Regions from separate parts of the Paenibacillus sp. FSL H8-0282 genome, predicted to be linked through region 3. Evidence: riboswitches for the same ligand, from Rfam matches in the RefSeq annotation. Region 3 holds a riboswitch; each other region holds the start of a gene.
The links. Region 3 has a riboswitch for cyclic di-GMP ahead of NST94_RS03210 (transglutaminase-like domain-containing protein). Riboswitches for the same ligand answer to the same signal wherever they lie in the genome.
Positions count from the first base shown of each region.

Region 1 (4,958 bases), 1.6 Mb from region 3:
TTATGGTGCCCCGGGTCTGGTTCGGACGTTACGAGTTCTGGACCGTAATGGAATCGACCACACGGGAACAGCTAAATCATTAGAAGAATCCAAGAGAACGCTTATTAAAAACGTCAAAGGAATTACGATTGGCATCCTCTCCTACACAGCAGGAACCAACCGAATTCCTGTACCAGTGAGTAAGCCATGGCTGGTTAACCGGATATCTACGCCCAAGATCATTCGGGAGATTCGAGATTTAAAAAAGAAAGTCGATCTAGTCTTGCTTTATCTGCATTTCGGAAGCGAATATCGTTACACTCCAAACAAGAGGCAAAAAGAGCTGGTCAATCTCTTCTTTAAAAATGGCGCCGACATCATACTGGGGTCTCACCCACATGTTCTTCAACCGTTAGCGCTTCGTGGAAAAAAACAATTCGTTATTTACTCATTGGGGAATTTTGTTTCGACTAAACTAATGAATATTCCTTATACACAAAGCGGTATCATTCTTACGCTTAAAATAAAGAAGGATGAAAAAGGACACACGAGTATAACTAACGTAGGTTACATCCCGACTTGTGTAGATCGAAGAATAAAAAGCGGCAGGAAAATTACAGAGATCATCCCCATCCGCGACGCATTAAAGAGAAGCGACACCGACATAAAAACAGAACGGCGAAATCTCATGAATCGAATGTTGAAACATACGACAACAATCTTAAAGAGGGAATAGAGTCGTTACAGAAAAATAACGTTCCGCGGAATTTACCGCGGAACGTTATAGATTTAGACCTCAAAACTGTGTTTGGGTTTAGCGTAAACGATCAGGCATCATTAATTTAAGGAATTCTAGAATACCATTCTCTACTACGAGTTCTTCTCTATCTTGATCAGCAAGTACTCTTCTGATGATATCTTCTTTACCCTCCAGCACTTTACTTGTCCAATGAGGATCAATGATAAGAGATCGTCCTACTGCTACTAATTCAGCATTTGTCAACGTGTCCTCTGCGTCCTGTTTGGTACGGATATCTCCTACCCCAATTAAAGGTACACGGCCATTGATTTTCTCATGTACATATTGCAGGATTGATTTTTCTTTAAAATCTTCTGATGCAGATACTTTCTTAAAATCCCCTAATGAAATATGCAGATAATCCAGCTTTTTATCAGCTAATTTATCAATAAGATAAAAGGTATCGGTGATTTTAATTCCAGGCTCTTCATATTCTTCTGGAGAAAAACGATACCCGACAATAAAATCCTTAACCTTTGAATTGTCAACGACAGCAATAACTGCATCCACTAATTGGTTAATGAAATTAAATCTTTTCTCTAAGCTTCCGCCCCATTGATCTTCACGACGGTTGGAGTGTGGAGAGAAGAATTGTTGGATTAAATATGTGTTTGCTCCATGAATTTCTACCCCGTCAAATCCAGCTTGAATAGCACGTTGAGTCGCTTTTTTAAAATCCTCAATTACACCGAAAATTTCATCTTCTGTTAATGCTCTTGGAATTTCTGCATTCGGGCGTTCGGCAGCAATGGCGCTGGAGGAAACGGGTTGTACGCCACGCAATATTTTTGAATCTGTCATTCTTCCTGCATGGAATAGCTGTAAAATAGCCTTTGTTCCATTTCGTTTAATAGTAGATGCTAATCGGCTGAGGCTAGGAATAAATTCATCGGAGGAAACACTAAGTTCACCTTCCCATCCTTTTCCACCCTCTTGTACATTTGCTGCCGCAGTGATGACCGCACCTACTTCGCCCGTTCTTAGCGAATAGTATTTCAATTCATCTTGTGTTACTACACCGTCATAAAAGCTCATTCGCGTGGTCATTGGAGCCATAACCACTCGGTTTTTTAATGTCAGCCCTCTGCGAAAAGTTAATGCTGTGTCTAGTGCTATCATCTTTTTCCCAACTTTCATTAAATTATATTTAGATAAATTATTATATACATGCGCATACATATAAATTACAGCAATGATTTATTCTTGTCAACTAATAAAGAACTGCTGTTGGATACAACAAAAAGCGCTGTTCCGCTGAACAGCGCTTTTCGCTCGTTATGAATCGTCCTTATTATTCTAGTTCGGCCGGTTTTACAATGGCTGCACCTTTATTATTTTTGGAATATTTAGCTTCGATTTTCGTGGTGTATGTATCTTTGGCTCCATCACTTACCAGCACATAACTCAGATCGACTATCAGCTTTTCCGTTTGCCAGGTCTTAGTATTGACGAATAATTTCCACGTTACGCTTTTGGGTTGAACTGTCTCTCCATCCCAGAGGTTCTCCTGGTCATAGAGTTTGATTATCCCCTTAGCTGCTGTCGGATCGGTTACCGTGAATTGTAAGACTGTTTGTGCGCCAGCAGTGCTGACTTTCATGGATTTTTTATAACTTTTGACCGAATCAAGCATGGAAACAGGATCGTATTGGCCTTTAGAGTAAAAGGCATCCCATTCCGTTTTCTCCAGTCCAAGCCAATATTGTGCATCAGGATCGATTGGCTCCCCGTCATCGTCGTAACCTTCATCTTCAGATTCATCGATCAGTTCACTTCCGTCTACAAGATAGTAAAACTCCTTGTCATTGGCATATAGACTGTACGATGTTTCTAAAAGACTACTAGCGACAGTGCCTGCTGCGGCAAAATTCGGCAGACGGTTGATATCCAGCTTCAGAGTGTTGGTGTTGCTGATACGCACCCCGCCGCTTTGAATATCCTGTTTTTTGGTCACATCCAGATGGAAATTCTTTATTGCTTTGGAGGCTGCCGTTACTTTGCTGATCATCTGATCCGCGGTTACTACTGTTGAGGTAGCTGCTGACACTACTCCTGGATTAGACATCCATCCGATCGTTCCGGACAGCAATAAAGCACCTACTGCCAAACTAGTACCTATTGTTTTGAAAAAACTGTTCATGTACTTCCCCTTTCGGCCCCTTGCGATAATGTAACGCCGTATAGGTCGAAATAATAAAAGAGCTCAAAATAGACTACATATTCTTAGAGCTATCCTTTATGCTTCATAAGACATCCCTATGGCGGCCTGGCGATCATTTCCTTCTGTCGAAAGGCTTTAGACCCATGGCTTTGTGTCATCATCTTTCGATGATTTTACCTTTAACGCGGACATTCAATTAGTTTTAATAGATTACGGACGCATGTCCCACCGCTAATTTTATCATGGTTATAATTACCTGTAAACGACTTATCTTCCATTCGAATTCGCTATGATACTCAGAAGAAATACTACAATCAAAATGAAAAATGAACGATTACATACGCTTATAAGTCTTATTAATGAGAACAGTAAAGACAGGGGGTGCAGCAAAATGAGTGACCGGGAAATTTTCGAGCTCTATAAAGAACAAGTATATTATTTTTGTTACTACTTAATGAAAAATCAGGCAGATGCGGAGGATATTTCCCAAGAGGTATTTGTAAAAGTTATATTAGCGGATAAGTCGAAGGTAAGAAACTTGAAAGCTTGGATTTTACGAATTGCTTCGAATGAGTGCAACAGTGTGATCAAAAGGCGTAAGACGGGGTGGATGAAAGAAGTACGTAATTATTTACTATCCAGGTCTGAGGAATCAAACCCTGTAGAAAAACGTTTGGATCGACAGGAAACTAAAAAAGAATTACAAGGGTTATACAGTCAGCTTCCCGACAAAATCAGAATGGTAGTAGTCCTTCGTTTTATAAACGAATTGACTGTACCCGAGATCTCTAAAGTTATGAGCATACCCGAAGGAACTGTAAAATCCAGACTGAACAAGGGACTTAAAATACTAAATAGAATGGGTGGAACCCAACTAAAGGAGCTGAATAGTAATGAGTCTGTATATTGAAAAAGATAAACATATTCCCCGACCGGATTATGATTTGATGTGGACTGCCATAGAACAAGAAGCTTATACACGTCAAAGAAATCTGCATGCCTCCCAGAATACTCCTAGGTCTAATAAAAAGGTTATTCCTATCAGTATTGTCTTCTCTTGCCTCTTACTTGTAGCCATTCCTGTATTCGCTAGTATGACGATTAATTGGGATAAAATTGGTGGTCGAAGTGTGAGCAATGCATTAAATAACGGCATCGGTCAACAGTATAATCTTCAAACTTCCAGTTCAGGAGTAACAATGAATTTGAACGGTGTTGTAACTGATGGAGAAAAAATGAAAATGCTGTTATCACTTGATACTAAATCTGATCTATCCAAATATACTGGATTTGCTACAGAGGAAAACATCATGACTAATGAATCCGGTGCCAAGGCAAAGGTATACGGTTATTTAGAATACGATCCTGAAAGCCAGAAACTCATTGGAGTATATGAGACACCTGATACATTAAAGGATGATAAAAAGGACTACAGGTTTGAAGCACGGAATCTCATTTTTTACCGTGATCAGAATATTCCCTTACAATCTAATCATCAAGCAGGGGATACTATCGATACTGGAGTTAAGCAATATCCAAGCATTCAAATCGAATCCGTTCGACAGGTTTCCAATCAAACCATTATCCGTTACAAAGTCGCTGCATCACCATCTGACTTAGGACGGGGTAATCCACATTTGGTAGTTAGTACTGGTGGTCAAAAGAATGAAGCAATTCCAACCATCATGCCTAACGAAGGATCGGATTTATTTATTGAACAGGTTTTCAATATAACTGAATCAGATTGGAAGGAAGCTAGTCTTCATTTTAGTTACATTGAAGAAGCGAAACGATTTTCAGGTACGTGGAAGTTCGATTTTAACGCAGATGGAAAAAAAGCAAGTGAGGCGATTTACACTAAGAAACTGTATAACAGTCCTGAATTTCAAGAAAAGACCGGTATAACCTTAGATCAGCTAGTGGTTACCCCTTTGGATATCCAAATTCTAATAGATGAAAATGATTCGCTTAAAAAAGGAATTGTCCACTATAATACCGCTCAGTTGGTTATAGATGATC
Region 1 is NZ_CP150146.1:2,363,273-2,368,230, reverse strand. Features, by position in the region: gene NST94_RS10195 (CapA family protein) at 1-715, shown strand, start outside; gene NST94_RS10190 (NADH-dependent flavin oxidoreductase) at 794-1,915, opposite strand; gene NST94_RS10185 (DUF6612 family protein) at 2,070-2,918, opposite strand; cyclic di-GMP riboswitch class I at 3,036-3,127, opposite strand; gene NST94_RS10180 (RNA polymerase sigma factor) at 3,331-3,849, shown strand; gene NST94_RS10175 (DUF4179 domain-containing protein) at 3,833-4,958, shown strand, end outside.
Region 1: linked by a shared signal. The riboswitch ahead of NST94_RS10185 (DUF6612 family protein) and the one ahead of NST94_RS03210 (transglutaminase-like domain-containing protein) in region 3 are both predicted to bind cyclic di-GMP.

Region 2 (4,958 bases), 180 kb from region 3:
ATGTAAAACAAAGGGGATAAATATCATGCGGTGTATAACAATACGGCAGCCTTGGGCGACCTTAATTGCTCTTGGTGAAAAAGAGTTTGAAACTCGTTCATGGAGAACAGCCTACCGCGGCGAGTTAGGCATCCATGCCGGAGTGAGGATTGACAAAAAGATTTGTGAACAGGAACCGTACAAATCAGTATTGGCGAAACATGGCTATACAGCGAATAATTTGCCGACAGGAGCTATTATTGCTACAGGTCAGCTCGCGGGATGTTATGTGGTTACTCCAGAGGTGGATTTAAGGGAATGGATCAATGGGAACGAATATGATTTTGGCGACTATAGTGAAGGACGGTTTGCCTGGAAGCTTGAAGGGGTTCATCCATTAAGCCATCCAATTCCAGCTAAAGGTCGGCTAAGCTTGTGGGAGCACTCTACTCACTTCTGAACGGCGAACAATATTTTTAATGTAATTTTTATGTGCCTATCAGCTTTTTTTCAGGTTCGAGGTATATATTAGAGACACCAAACACCCCCCAGTGTTTTGTGGTATATCTCTCTCAGGTCTTGCCAACTCCCATGGTAAGGCCTATTTTTTTGTTCACTAATTGATTGGGGGGAGAGAGCGCAGCGGCTTCTATACAGCTTTACTTAATCTGGTACTGTTCTTCGTAACTCTTAAAAGATGAAATATCCAGCCCTAGATATCTGCGCATATGGATGGCAGCCTGAGCCGCAACAATGTCATTCAACAGCAGCATTCGTTCATGATAGCCACGACATATATACTTGGCTTCAATTCCCGTATTAAGTCTGTTTTGCTCATACACCTTGATTCCCCGTCTTCTCATTTCTGCACGAACATCCCTTAGATCTGTTGTAGCTACTGCAGCAGCTGTTCCAAGCACCTCCAGATAAGGGGCGGGTGTTCGTAAGTGTGTAGATAAAATGGCGGAGTCCCGTTCGAAAGCTGATAAAATCATCGGAAGCAATAAATAAGATTTCACCAGCATGTTGTCCCTGCTTTCTGCTCTATGCATGAATCTCATCACCTCTAATAGGAACGTATATTCGTATTCTACCCCGATATTCCAAAAATAATCAATGGTATTTCTAAACAGCTTATCCAATGTGATAAAATTCACAACTAAATAACGAAGAATAAATTATATTAAAAATTGTAATAATAAAAATTAATGTATCGAACGCAAATAAAGGAGAATTATGATGGAAAAAGAGGGCAGCCTCCAGCGTGGATTGTTTTTTGGTTTAATTCTGAGTGTTCCCTTATGGATATCCATATTGGGCTATATACAGTTACTTTAAAATTTAATGAAAAACCTTATGCGAAGCGCCTTTAGGCGCTTTTTTTGTGTGGTACTAATGCGGGGAATTATCGAAAGGAATTGATTGACAATTGTGGGTGTCGGGAGCTAAACTGTTATTAATTCAAAAGTATTAAAAGTCATAGACTGTTATTGGATAGAATGCTTCAGCTACCAGTTCTGGACTTGCAGTGTAATACATATATATAGTCATGATAATAGCAAACCGTCTGAAAGGGCGGGACGCAAAGTCCAGGAGTCTAAAGTGTCTTAAAGGCACAATGACCGTCCGACTGCCATGAGAAGGGAATTTCACTTCTTTTTGGCGGTCTTTTTTGTTGTTAGGTCCTTTAGAGTTTCTGGTAATTATTCTGATTAATATAAATCATAGTTTTAGGAGGTGTGCCATTTGAAAAGAAGAATAAAACCGTTACTCTCGCTTGTATTAGCTGGGATTTTGACGGTAGGTAGTGGGCTTTCCTCATTGGGAGCTGGAGTTGCTGGAGCTAGTAGTTCTTCTACATTGGGAATTGCAGCGGTCTACAACGTGTTTATTCTAGGGGATATAACGACAGTTTCGGATACGGAAGGAAGGTTTGCTGCTGGAGGTAACGTTAACTTAACCAACTATAGTGTTGGAGATAGGTTGACCGCAGCAGAGGTTTCCCTGACTGACACACTTGTTGTTGGAGGGAATCTTACTTTCAACGGAGGTACTGTTTATGGGAATATCGTGTACGGGGGAGATTTTTCAGGGAATGTAACGCTCCTCAAGGGTGGTGCAAAAAGACAGGGGAGTACGATTGACTTTTCAGCCGTAGGTCAGTCTTTGAAGGACAAATCAGCAGAACTTGCAGCATTGCCGGCGAATGGAACAACAGTGTACCAATATGGCAGCCTTACCCTGACAGGTACAGATCCTGCGGTCAATGTTTTTAATGTTTCAGGAGATAACGTCTCTAATACCTACGGAATTACAATAAATGTTCCTTCAGGATCTACTGCAATTATTAATATTGATGGTTCTAACGTAAAAATGAAAAACTTCGGATTTCTACCTAATAACGTGTTGAACAGCAAGAAAATTTTGCTTAACTTTAGCCAAGCTGCGTATCTTGATATGGCAGGCATAGGTGTAATGGGAAGCATACTTGCCCCCTATGCTCATGTTGATTTTATTAATGGTCAGATTAACGGTACTTTAGTGGCGGCTTCACTCAAAGGTACTGGTGGTGGTGAATTTCACCACTATCCATACGATGGTGATGAACCTGGACCAACGCCGACACCAACGCCGACAGTGACGCCGACACCAACAGTGACACCAACGCCAACGCCGACAGTGACACCGACACCAACACCGACAGTGACACCAACGCCAACGCCGACAGTGACGCCGACACCAACAGTGACACCAACGCCAACGCCGACAGTGACACCGACACCAACACCGACAGTGACACCAACGCCGACACCGACGCCAACACCATGTCCGACGCCGACAGTGACACCAACACCAACACCAACGCCGACAGTGACACCGACGCCAACGCCGACGCCAACGCCGACAGTGACACCGACGCCAACGCCAACAGTGACACCAACGCCAACGCCAACAGTGACACCAACGCCGACAGTGACGCCAACACCGACACCAACGCCGACAGTGACACCAACACCAACACCGACACCAACGCCGACAGTGACGCCAACACCGACACCAACGCCGACAGTGACGCCAACGCCAACAGTGACACCAACGCCGACGCCAACGCCAACAGTGACACCAACGCCGACAGTGACGCCAACACCGACACCAACGCCGACAGTGACGCCAACGCCGACAGTGACACCGACGCCGACAGTGACACCAACACCAACGCCGACAGTGACACCAACGCCGACGCCGACAGTGACACCAACGCCAACGCCAACACCGACACCAACGCCGACGCCGACAGTGACACCAACGCCGACGCCGACAGTGACACCAACGCCGACGCCGACAGTGACACCAACGCCGACGCCGACAGTGACACCAACGCCGACAGTGACACCAACACCGACACCAACGCCGACGCCGACACCAACGCCGACGCCGACACCAACGCCGACAGTGACGCCAACACCGACACCAACGCCGACAGTGACGCCAACGCCAACAGTGACACCAACGCCGACGCCAACGCCAACAGTGACACCAACGCCGACAGTGACGCCAACACCGACACCAACGCCGACAGTGACGCCAACGCCGACAGTGACACCGACGCCGACAGTGACACCAACACCAACGCCGACAGTGACACCAACGCCGACGCCGACAGTGACACCAACGCCAACGCCAACACCGACACCAACGCCGACGCCGACAGTGACACCAACGCCGACGCCGACAGTGACACCAACGCCGACGCCGACAGTGACACCAACGCCGACGCCGACAGTGACACCAACGCCGACAGTGACACCAACACCGACACCAACGCCGACGCCGACACCAACGCCGACGCCGACACCAACGCCGACGCCGACACCAACGCCAACGCCGACAGTGACGCCGACAGTGACGCCGACACCAACGCCGACGCCTGAAGCAACACCAACACCGACGGTAACGCCAGAGGTAACACCAACACCAACGGTAACACCAGAGGTAACACCAACACCAACGGTAACACCAGAGGTAACACCAACACCAACGGTAACACCAGAGGTAACACCAACGTCGACACCAGAGACTTCGGTGTTCCCGACACCAACGCCATCATCCGTAATTGGCACTATAGTTCTTGCAGAAGATCCTGTGCCGCTTGGGCCTGTAGCTTCGCCGACACCATCGCCAGTACCAACACCAACACCGTCGAATAGCACAGAAGTACTTGTTGATGATGATGAGATCCCATTAGGTCCGGTACCTGCAGTGACACCAACGCCAACACCAACACCTGATGAAATCATCGTAGTGGACGATACGATCCCATTAGGTAAGCCACCTGTGAAGGAATTGCCAAAAACGGGTGAATCAAGTCCTGCACCTTACTATGTAGCAGGTTTAGGTTTTGCACTTATCGGATTATTAATGAGAACCAAGTTCTCCAAAAAGAATAAATAATAAAGGGTAGATCAACATAGAGTCGCTTTCGGGAGTGTTCCGATGGCGGCTCTATTTGTATGTCATGATTGCGATAGTTTGGTGCATTCTAAGTAGATGGTATACTCTTGTTGGAAAAGAAATGTAGAGGGGATGGCGAAGGCGAATTGATATGGTTCATTATTAGCGCTGTAATCATCATAGGGATTCTAATCTATGTGGGATTTTTCTTCTATGGTATTGCTATTAAACGAGCGCCAAAGGTATTTCTAAGTAATAATCCTAATCTGAAGGCTGATCCTCCGGTTGCCGGAGCTTCTTGGGGGGAGGGGAAGGATTGGGTCTCTCGCCAGAGCTTCGAGAATATTGAGATCGTATCTGCAGATGGACTTAAACTAAGGGGTTACTTACTCCAATCTAATCGTGCTGCGGGACGCACAGCCATTCTAGCCCACGGTTATTCAGGTAAAGCAAAGGATATGGGGGCGTACGCCAAAATCTACTACGAGAACTTAGGCTTTAACATCCTAATTCCCGATGCAAGAGGG
Region 2 is NZ_CP150146.1:552,958-557,915, forward strand. Features, by position in the region: gene NST94_RS02420 (ASCH domain-containing protein) at 26-439, shown strand; gene NST94_RS02425 (hypothetical protein) at 639-1,031, opposite strand; cyclic di-GMP riboswitch class I at 1,527-1,617, shown strand; gene NST94_RS02430 (choice-of-anchor A family protein) at 1,726-4,431, shown strand; gene NST94_RS02435 (alpha/beta hydrolase) at 4,539-4,958, shown strand, end outside.
Region 2: linked by a shared signal. The riboswitch ahead of NST94_RS02430 (choice-of-anchor A family protein) and the one ahead of NST94_RS03210 (transglutaminase-like domain-containing protein) in region 3 are both predicted to bind cyclic di-GMP.

Region 3 (4,958 bases):
GCAATCCGAACTGAGACCGGCTTTGATGGGATTGGCTCCACCTCGCGGCTTCGCTTCCCGTTGTACCGGCCATTGTAGTACGTGTGTAGCCCAGGTCATAAGGGGCATGATGATTTGACGTCATCCCCACCTTCCTCCGGTTTGTCACCGGCAGTCACTCTAGAGTGCCCAGCATTACCTGCTGGCAACTAAAGTTAAGGGTTGCGCTCGTTGCGGGACTTAACCCAACATCTCACGACACGAGCTGACGACAACCATGCACCACCTGTCTCCTCTGTCCCGAAGGCCGCCACTATCTCTAGTGGATTCAGAGGGATGTCAAGACCTGGTAAGGTTCTTCGCGTTGCTTCGAATTAAACCACATACTCCACTGCTTGTGCGGGTCCCCGTCAATTCCTTTGAGTTTCAGTCTTGCGACCGTACTCCCCAGGCGGAGTGCTTACTGTGTTAACTTCGGCACCAAGGGTATCGAAACCCCTAACACCTAGCACTCATCGTTTACGGCGTGGACTACCAGGGTATCTAATCCTGTTTGCTCCCCACGCTTTCGCGCCTCAGCGTCAGTTACAGCCCAGAAAGTCGCCTTCGCCACTGGTGTTCCTCCACATATCTACGCATTTCACCGCTACACGTGGAATTCCACTTTCCTCTTCTGTACTCAAGCCACCCAGTTTCCAGTGCGACCTCAGGTTGAGCCCAAGGTTTAAACACCAGACTTAAATAGCCGCCTGCGCGCGCTTTACGCCCAATAATTCCGGACAACGCTTGCCCCCTACGTATTACCGCGGCTGCTGGCACGTAGTTAGCCGGGGCTTTCTTCTCAGGTACCGTCACTCCGGTAGCAGTTACTCTACCGGACGTTCTTCCCTGGCAACAGAGCTTTACGATCCGAAAACCTTCATCACTCACGCGGCGTTGCTCCGTCAGGCTTTCGCCCATTGCGGAAGATTCCCTACTGCTGCCTCCCGTAGGAGTCTGGGCCGTGTCTCAGTCCCAGTGTGGCCGTTCACCCTCTCAGGTCGGCTACGCATCGTCGCCTTGGTGGGCCGTTACCCCACCAACTAGCTAATGCGCCGCAGGCCCATCCCTCAGTGACAGATTGCTCCGTCTTTCATTCTTCTCTCAGGAGAAAAAAGAAATTATCCGGTATTAGCTACCGTTTCCGGTAGTTATCCCAGTCTGAAGGGCAGGTTGCCTACGTGTTACTCACCCGTCCGCCGCTAAGTCACTTTGAAAGCAAGCTTTCAAAGTGACTCCGCTCGACTTGCATGTATTAGGCACGCCGCCAGCGTTCGTCCTGAGCCAGGATCAAACTCTCCAATTAGTATTGAAAAGAGCGATATGCTCATTTTGAAACATCTGACGAGAAAATTAATTCTCTAGTTTTGGATTTCACTTACGTGATTTCCTACTCACTCGTTGTTCAGTTTTCAAAGATCAAGTTCTCGTTGGCGCCATTTAATGTCTCAGCAGCAACTCTTATAATATATCATGTTGTTTTCAGAAATGCAAGTTTTATTTTTCGAAGCTTTTTATCAGCCTCGTCTGTATCGCCTGTACGCTGTCTAACAACGCTTACCTATAATACCCCAACTATTAATAGAAAAGCAACCCCTAATATAAAAATAAACAACTAGCTAAATAATTAAGCTAGTTGTTTATTTAATAGAGTTATGTTTCTAGCGACGAACTTAATAGTATTTTGCCGCAGTATATTTGCTTGAGGCTTTAATTAAATCGGTTTTCTTATCACTCTTTGAAAGTCCTGCATCCACTGTAGTATCAATGGTAACCCACTTCCCATTAAGCAACACTTCGTTCCAGGCATGATATTGCGTAACGTAGCTTGTATTCCCCATTACCAACTTAGCAGGAACATCTACACTCCGCAGCATTGCGGCAAAAAGAGAAGCGTAATCATAGCAAATCCCTTTTTTAGTAGTCAATGTCTTATCGATGCTTGGAATATAATCAGTAGTTACACTATTAGCAAGAGAGTAATCATATTGTACATTCGCAACTACATAGTTATAGATCGCTTTAACTTTCTCTTCGTCTGTTGTTTTGCCTTGTACTAATTGTTTAGCTTTGACAATCGCTTTATCAGAAGAACTCCATTTCACATTCTGTACGGAGCCCAAATATACGGAATTCGAGTCACTCATGGTTACGTCTACTACTTCGGAATATAACGCTTTGTATTTATTGCCGGTTGTATTCTCCAGAACAGAAACCTTATAAGTCCCATTTCCTTGTTGCAAAGGGAAGTCCTCAGCTTGTCCAGAAGCATACAAGTTATATGTATAGCTGCTGTTATCTTTGGTGATCATGAGTTTGATTCTTTTATCTTTCGGAATATCATAGTTAATACCAATAACACCTTGAGCCACTTTGGATGTAATCAACCAGCTGGCATCTGCACTTGCAGCTTGAGCTGTACTTACCGGAACTGAAGTCATTAGGACGAACAACGCCACCAGCATAAAATAAACCTTTTTCACGGATAAAACTCCTTTCGGTAGCTGGCTGCCATCCTTTCGGGAAGGCCCTTTAGCTTTGCGTCCCTACCTTTCGATAGGTTTGCCGTTATCGTATAAGCTCTATCTGTTCTAGCTTTACTAGATATAATTGATAGAATCCATTTGAAACAAACAAAAAAAGCCTCTTCATTCGGTAGCTGGCTGCCATCCTTTCGGGAAAAGGCCCTTTAGCTTTGCGTCCCTACCTTTCGGAAGGTTTGCCGTTATCGTGTTTAGCTTTCATAGTATAATACTATCATATTTATAGTTGTGAACAAGACCTAATTTACTAGATTACCCATTATTTTATAAATATCTCCCGGTATTTGTGTTTTCTTGTCATTCACTATTCTCCTTTTGTTAATTTGGCATGAACAATCAGACGATGCGTTGGATTCACTAGCGGATCACATGTAATCAGAGTAAGAATCTTATCCTTGTCATTCCCGTCAAGAACGGAGACATCACTCGGATCTACAACAGAAATATCGTATACCTCATAGTTAAACACCTGATCACTAGTCTTTACCGTGATAACATCCCCCACAACAACCTCATTCAATCTGTTAAACAAACGACCCGTAGTTCGAGCCCGATGCGCCGCGATTGCAGCATTCCCGATCTCTCCAAGGGGTGCCGTTTCTTTCATATGGGCTGCAGCATGTTTCATATTAGCTTTTGTAGCCCCTTCTAATACAGGCAGCTTCAAATCAATCTTATCGATTTCAATTAGTGCGATTACTTTGCCACCGACTTCAATCTCCGGTTCAGGCTTTTCTGTCTCTTGGGGTTGGGGCTGTGCTTGGGCATCCAGAACCGATTCCTCTGCTAACAGCTGAGTAACTTCAGCATACCTGCTCCTCAGATCTGACTGGGGAGTACTATCGGCAGTGCTTAGTTCAGCCGTTTCTAATAACTTCTCCTGCTGCCTGTCGTTGTACCATTCGTTAGCTGTCGGATATAACATGATAAGTATCCCAGCCAGTATGAGTAGATAGGAGAATTTACGCAATGTTATTCGCCTCCGTATATTGTTTCTATGGTTATATACAAATCAAGCAGAAAAAGCTACTTGCCTTTAAGCATAGCAACTCCTTCTGCCTGAAATTAATGTTTAAAATACCCATTTACGACTTCCAAAGAAATTGATGATCACCGTGATAAAGGTAACCAGCACCTTGGAGATCAAGACTTGAATACCTAGTTTGTCTGTCAACAGATGCATTAGCAGCAGTGATATTCCGAGCACTACCAGATTCAGCACGATAAACTTGACCAGCTGCACGCGGTCGAAGCCTTCTTTATTCCCCCGGTTGCGATCACGAAAGGTTACTTTTTTATTCAAAATAAAGCTATTCGCCGTGCCTGCACTATAGGAGATCACCTGCGCCAATGCGTATACCATCCCTAGTGAATTCAACAATGTAAAAATCACAAAATCAATAAGCGTATTGAGCAAACCTACGGCATTAAATTTGAGGAACTGTATGAATGCAGCGCGCAAGTTCTTATCTAACATCATTGTGGTCCTTCCGGCGGTCCAGTTGTTCTTCGTTCTGGTAGCCTTTAGTCTCACTAACAATATATAGCGGTCTATCTTTAGACTCGTCATAAATCCGTCCGATATACTCCCCAATCACACCCAACAGCATCAGAACGATACCATTAAAGAGCAGATTAACGCCTACAATGGAAGCCCAGCCCGGAACCGTCCAGGAGGTAAAAAATATCTTTTGAAACAAGACGAAAAATAAATAGAGAAAGCTAGAGAATGAAAGGAAGAATCCAATATACGTAGCAATCTTAAGCGGCTTATGTGAAAAAGAGGTGATGCCATCTAACGCAAAACGAATCATTTTCTTCAGCGGATATTTGGTTTCTCCGGCAAAACGTTCTTCCCGTTCATATTCCACCATAGTCTGCTTGAAGCCAACCCAGCTCACCAAACCTCTGACATAGCGGTTCTTTTCTTTAAGTCCCCGCAGGACATCACATACCTTACGGTCAATAAGACGGAAATCGCCTGTATCCGTTGGAATATCCACACTTGTCATACTGCTGAGCAGGCGGTAAAAAAGCTTCGCGGTGACCTTTTTGAACATCGTTTCTCCGTGGCGCTTCAGGCGTTTCGCATATACAACGTCGTAGCCCTCTTTCCACTTCTCGATCATTTGCAAAATGACCTCCGGAGGATCCTGAAGATCAGCGTCAATAACAACAACCGCTTGACCTTCGGCATAGTCCATGCCAGCTGTAATCGCTACCTGATGTCCGAAATTACGCGAGAAGTCAATCAGCTTGACATGCTCGTCTCGTTCACAGATCTCCCGAATCATCTGGGCGGAACGATCACGACTGCCGTCATTGACGAAGACCAGCTCATAAGTATCGCCGCACTCGTCCATTACTTTTTTCAAACGTTCATAAGTATGGCTAATT
Region 3 is NZ_CP150146.1:732,143-737,100, reverse strand. Features, by position in the region: rRNA gene NST94_RS03215 (16S ribosomal RNA) at 1-1,324, opposite strand, end outside; gene NST94_RS03210 (transglutaminase-like domain-containing protein) at 1,692-2,501, opposite strand; cyclic di-GMP riboswitch class I at 2,515-2,595, opposite strand; cyclic di-GMP riboswitch class I at 2,670-2,752, opposite strand; gene NST94_RS03205 (class D sortase) at 2,866-3,531, opposite strand; gene NST94_RS03200 (GtrA family protein) at 3,634-4,041, opposite strand; gene NST94_RS03195 (glycosyltransferase family 2 protein) at 4,028-4,958, opposite strand, start outside.

Region 4 (4,958 bases), 300 kb from region 3:
CACCTGTCCAACCATAGTTAATGCCTGTGGAGCCTTCGGAAGGGAAAAGCTCCTTGTTCGGAGAATGATGAAACTCTGAAAATATGATATCATAAGGTTTGCCCAAAATATGTGCAAGAACGTTGAGGCGGCCGCGATGCGCCATGCCCATCAAAATATGCTCCGCACCGTCATGTGCAGCAGCACGTACGATTTCATCTAACATCGGCACAAGAGCATCATTGCCTTCAAGACTGAAACGCTTCTGACCTACAAAAGTCTTGTGGAGGAAGGTTTCAAATTGCTCTACCTGAATCAGGCGGTTCAGGAGCTCTTTGCGTTCTGTATTATTTAGGGGTGCTGGTGAGCTGGTGGATTCTGCCTGTCTATTTAGCCATTGCAGTTCTTTTTCTTCATGCACATGCCCGAATTCATAGGCGATGGTCTTGGTGTATGCCTGACGCATACGTTGCACGGCATCCCATCCGGTATGCACATCATTCGGCGCATTTTCCCATATAAGCGTGGCAGGCAGTGCGATCAGGTCTTCGCGGGTCAGCCCATAGGTTTCAAGCTCAAGATATTTTGCCATGGGATTCTGATCGCGTACCAGCGGATCAATTTCAGCGGCCATATGGCCATATATACGAATATTGGCGATTAGCTTGGAAGCTCTTACTGCTTTTCTAAGCCATTCGGTGTCTCCCGAGATGCGCGGCTGAGGAGCCGGTTCGCTATCCGGAGTTAGGGGAGGAGGTCCCGAATTTGTAAAAAGCTCGCGATAATTATTTTCTACGGTGGAGGGATCTTTCACAAACTGTTCATATCTTTCTTGAATGTAGCCTAAATTGGGTCCGTAATACTTACTCCAAATGGATTCGTTATAGGGCTCTTTGGCTGCCATGAATACATCCTCCTTAACGGATGAACTCCATACGTGACATTTTGTGTCAACGCTTACTGGAGCTGTGATGATTGCGGTTTCATTTCTCATCTTATTGTGCTACTTTCGGCCACTGTAATCAATTCATTCTTTCGTCCAATACGTTCGCAAAATGGTATGGGTTAGCTTGTTCTAATGAAAAGAAGGGTGTTTCTTCTCATTACCCATTCTAAAGGCCTATTAAAATGATTCTATTATCCTTATTTTTAACTATTAGGTCAGTAAATATTTATTTTGCTAGTACAATTTATTTTATGTAACGGACGAGTATCGTGATAATCGGACAAGATCTTTGAAAAAAAATCTTTTATTTTTCGTTTTTAAAATAGAAAGTAACCAGGAATCGACACACTTTTCCGCTTTCTTTTTGTATAATGTTATTGCAGATAGTAATTTTATAGTTTTTTAAGTAGATCCTTTCGTGAAAAGGGTCCAGTAAAAGGTAAACTTGCCGAAAGGCAGGGGCACAAAGTCGCGGGTCTAAGGTAGAGATACTATGACAGCCGGATTGCCTGGGGACGTAAAATCTTAGGGGGAGATTTTTTGGAAAAGTCCAACCAGGGTAGCAACAGAGAACAGCAGTTTATTGATCTGGATCAAGAGTGGGTACATTTATTATTAGCAGCTAAGAAGGCTGGCATTAAGGCAGATGAAATTCGCCAGTTCTTTCATGAGAAAACTGTGCAGATCGTGCAGTAATACATTAGAGGGGTTACATATCGAAAAAGGGCACAGCGGTTCTTCGCTGTGTCCTTTTTCGATATGATTTAGTAGAAGAGAGGATCGTACCAGATTAGTAGGAAGTATTAATCCTTTTGATCGAGCTTCCATTTCTGATAGTCCAGAAATTCTTTGAATTCGCGTTTGCTAATGCCTGAGTCCATAGCTTCCTGCACCAATCGGAACCATTCCGAATCTAAATGTGATTCCTCTGCATCATTGGGTTCTCCATAGAGTAGGGCATGAATGGATACCTGAAGCGCGTCAGCGATTTTTTCGATAAACTGGATGGATGGATTGGATTGGATGTTTCTCTCCACGTTGCTAAGATACGACTTAGCCACATCTGCTCTGTCCGCAAGCTCAGATAGGGAGAAACCCTTGTCTAGGCGGAGCTGCTGGATACGTTGGCCCATATTCTGTGGCACTATGCTGACGCCCCTCCGTAATTTTTGTTATTAGTATAGCAAATATCAATAAATCGGACAAAGTTTATTGTAAAGAGAAGAGCAGCAATCTGCTTATCCGTGGCCGGATTCAGGATCTGCTGCTCTTCGAGTATTTTATTAAATTACTTTATTGATCTTAGTAGTCTTTTTTCGCACCTTGTTTAGCTACGAAATCCCAAGTCAGTGTTAAGCTATCGCCTTGGAAAATATTTTGATCTTGGTTATTTTCCACAAATTCGAATTGGACGGAGAAGCTGTCGTTGGTACCGGCTTTAATACCGGATGCTTCGGTAAAGAGTTGATCCCAACCTGTATTTTTTACGAGATCCGGATGCTGACTTTTTAAAGCAGCAAGTGTAGTCTCATAAACTACATTTTCAGGAGAGACGATAGGTACTCCTTTATCATTATTTCTAAGGAATTTAACTTTAATGAACTCGGCTAAATCCAGGTAGTTATCTCCTTTAGCATCCGTGATTTGAGTCGATGTATTCAGAATAATAGATCCGATATCCAGCGAACCATCGTTTTTCAATTTGAAGGATTTAGTTACCGTATCACCTGGTTTCAGGTTAGGAATATTAACGATGACAGAAGGGTCGGAGTTCAGATCGAGCGTGCCCGCTGCGAATGTAGCTGTGCTTTGCGCAGTGTCGCTAAAGTATGCGAAGGTTCCTCCGCCGATTAATGATAAACCCAGTGCTGCAGATGCTACGCCAAGACCCAATGTTTTCTTGATACCCATAATAAAATTCCTCCTCAAATTTGTGTTTGAATTTTTTATAAAATTTATATATTGTATCTTCCGGTTCGTAAGCGGAAGTGGACAATCAACTTAGGGCTGTGTTTCTGTTGGGGGCGGTGAGGCTGGCAGTAGGGCAGCATTTTTCTTTTCTAATGCAGCTACAGCCTTCCAAGAGGTATACAGAGCATAGAGCAGAAGCATCAAGCCAGGCACGATCATGAGGACTACACTTCCAGCTTTGGAAACCGCGAAATTCATAGCGTAACCGACATAGGGTACAGTGACCCCGGTATACTGAGCTACAACATTCACAGAACTGGTAGGGTTCATGTCGGGCGCGTCGTTGTTATCGCCTTTAGTGCGATAAACAGCTTCACCAGTAGCGTTATTGACGGTCGCTTCTACAATCCGGTGAGTAATGAGCAGATTATCTTCATTCCTAAAGGTGATGACATCGCCTGGTTTGAAACGATTCATATCCCCTCCGGGTTTTAATGCGACAATTGAGCCTGTCTGAATTCCTGGTTCCATCGATCCTGAGAGTACGGTTTTGATCTCATATCCGAAGAAAGCAGGTTCACCGCCGGAGGCCTTGGATAACACTACGGCTGCCACCAGCAGAATAAAGATCACAAGCATTAAGCTCGATAGGGTATTATTGATAATTTTTTTAATTCGCATCTTATTCTCCACCTTTCTCAGGTTGAGGGTCCGAAGGAGCTTGGGTTGCTACCGGCGGGGTAGTCGTACTGTCTTCCGCCTTTGGCGTCTCTTGTGGAGCCTCTTGCTGAGGGACATCTTTTGGAATTGTGAGCTCTTCGTCAATTTCCGGCTTAACCGGATCAGTGGCTGGGGCTTCAGGTTGTTCTTTATTTGGGGCTTCCGGAGCAGCTTCGCCTGATGTTGGAGGGGTTGCCTCAGCTTTCGCTTTATCCTCGGCTTCTTGTTGCTTTTTCTCCTCAGCCAAACGTTCTTCTTCTTTTTTCGCTTCTTCTTCTTTCTTTGCTTGCTCTTCTTCTAGCCGAGCTTTTTCAAGCTCTTCTAGTTTTTGCTCGCGAGTCTGACTGATCAATTGGAGTTTATCTTGAAGGGTAGTGATACCTGAGGTTGCCGATTCTTTATGGTTAGTCAATTCGGTATTTAGAGCTTCATAAGATGAGGTGAGGTCGCTAGAGATCACGCCGTCTGGTTGAGTGAAGGTAATCAGGAATGGCAGTGGCTGTGGGAACTCTCCTTCGCGTAATTCAAGTTGTCCATAAACATCACTGGTAACTACCGATGCGAATGGAAGACCGACATCGTGTATGGAGGTTAGGTAACTAATAACTCCATTTAAGGAAGCATTCAAGGATTCCGAGATCACACCGCTTTGATTCAGGCTGCTTTGTAAATCTCTGAAAAATTGCTCATCCTTGATTTCTAGACAGTTGGAATCTAGAGAAGTCATATATCCTCCTATCTGGAAGAGTAAGGCTGCTGCTGCACTTAGCTCATTGTGGATTTGGTTCCAAATTTGGCTGTTAGCCGCCAGTTGCTCGTTAACGCTATCTATTTGGGATTGAAGCGCCGCTATTTGCGAAGAAATCTCTTCTGCAGCGACATCAAGCTCTTCCAGCGACATCCCTTCTATTCCCGAAACGTCCGAGTAGTTAGCTGATGTGGAAAAGGGCTGTAGTAATTCTTTTAAAGTGAGCGCTCGATTAACATGCTCTTTGAACTCTGTAAGCAGTGCCTTGATCGAATTCGGAAATACTTCGCAAAAGCTAATCGTGCTAGTGGTTTGCGTAGCGGCTCCAAAGCCTCCATAGGTACCACCAACTTGCTGCGAGGTATATAGAAATAAGACGGAGACAGCCATTCCTGATTGCAGTATACGTAATCCGATTTTCCTGTTTCTTCTAGGTCTTCTCCTTGCTGATCTGGGTCTCAGAGGAATACCTCCCCTCAATGTCTGTTTCTTTGGTTCGTTATTATCGTTCTTTATTAAGAACAACTTCTGTAATGAATCATACATGGAATAAATCAAAAAGAAAACTGCCAATAACGCGCATTTGTACTCTATAAAGAACAAAAATGATAATTTATCTCTTAATAACTCCATTTATCGCTCGATTACTAAATA
Region 4 is NZ_CP150146.1:431,493-436,450, forward strand. Features, by position in the region: gene NST94_RS01880 (2-oxoglutarate dehydrogenase E1 component) at 1-883, opposite strand, end outside; cyclic di-GMP riboswitch class I at 1,354-1,438, shown strand; gene NST94_RS01885 (anti-repressor SinI family protein) at 1,466-1,621, shown strand; gene NST94_RS01890 (helix-turn-helix domain-containing protein) at 1,729-2,058, opposite strand; gene NST94_RS01895 (TasA family protein) at 2,228-2,836, opposite strand; gene NST94_RS01900 (signal peptidase I) at 2,927-3,517, opposite strand; gene NST94_RS01905 (hypothetical protein) at 3,519-4,694, opposite strand.
Region 4: linked by a shared signal. The riboswitch ahead of NST94_RS01885 (anti-repressor SinI family protein) and the one ahead of NST94_RS03210 (transglutaminase-like domain-containing protein) in region 3 are both predicted to bind cyclic di-GMP.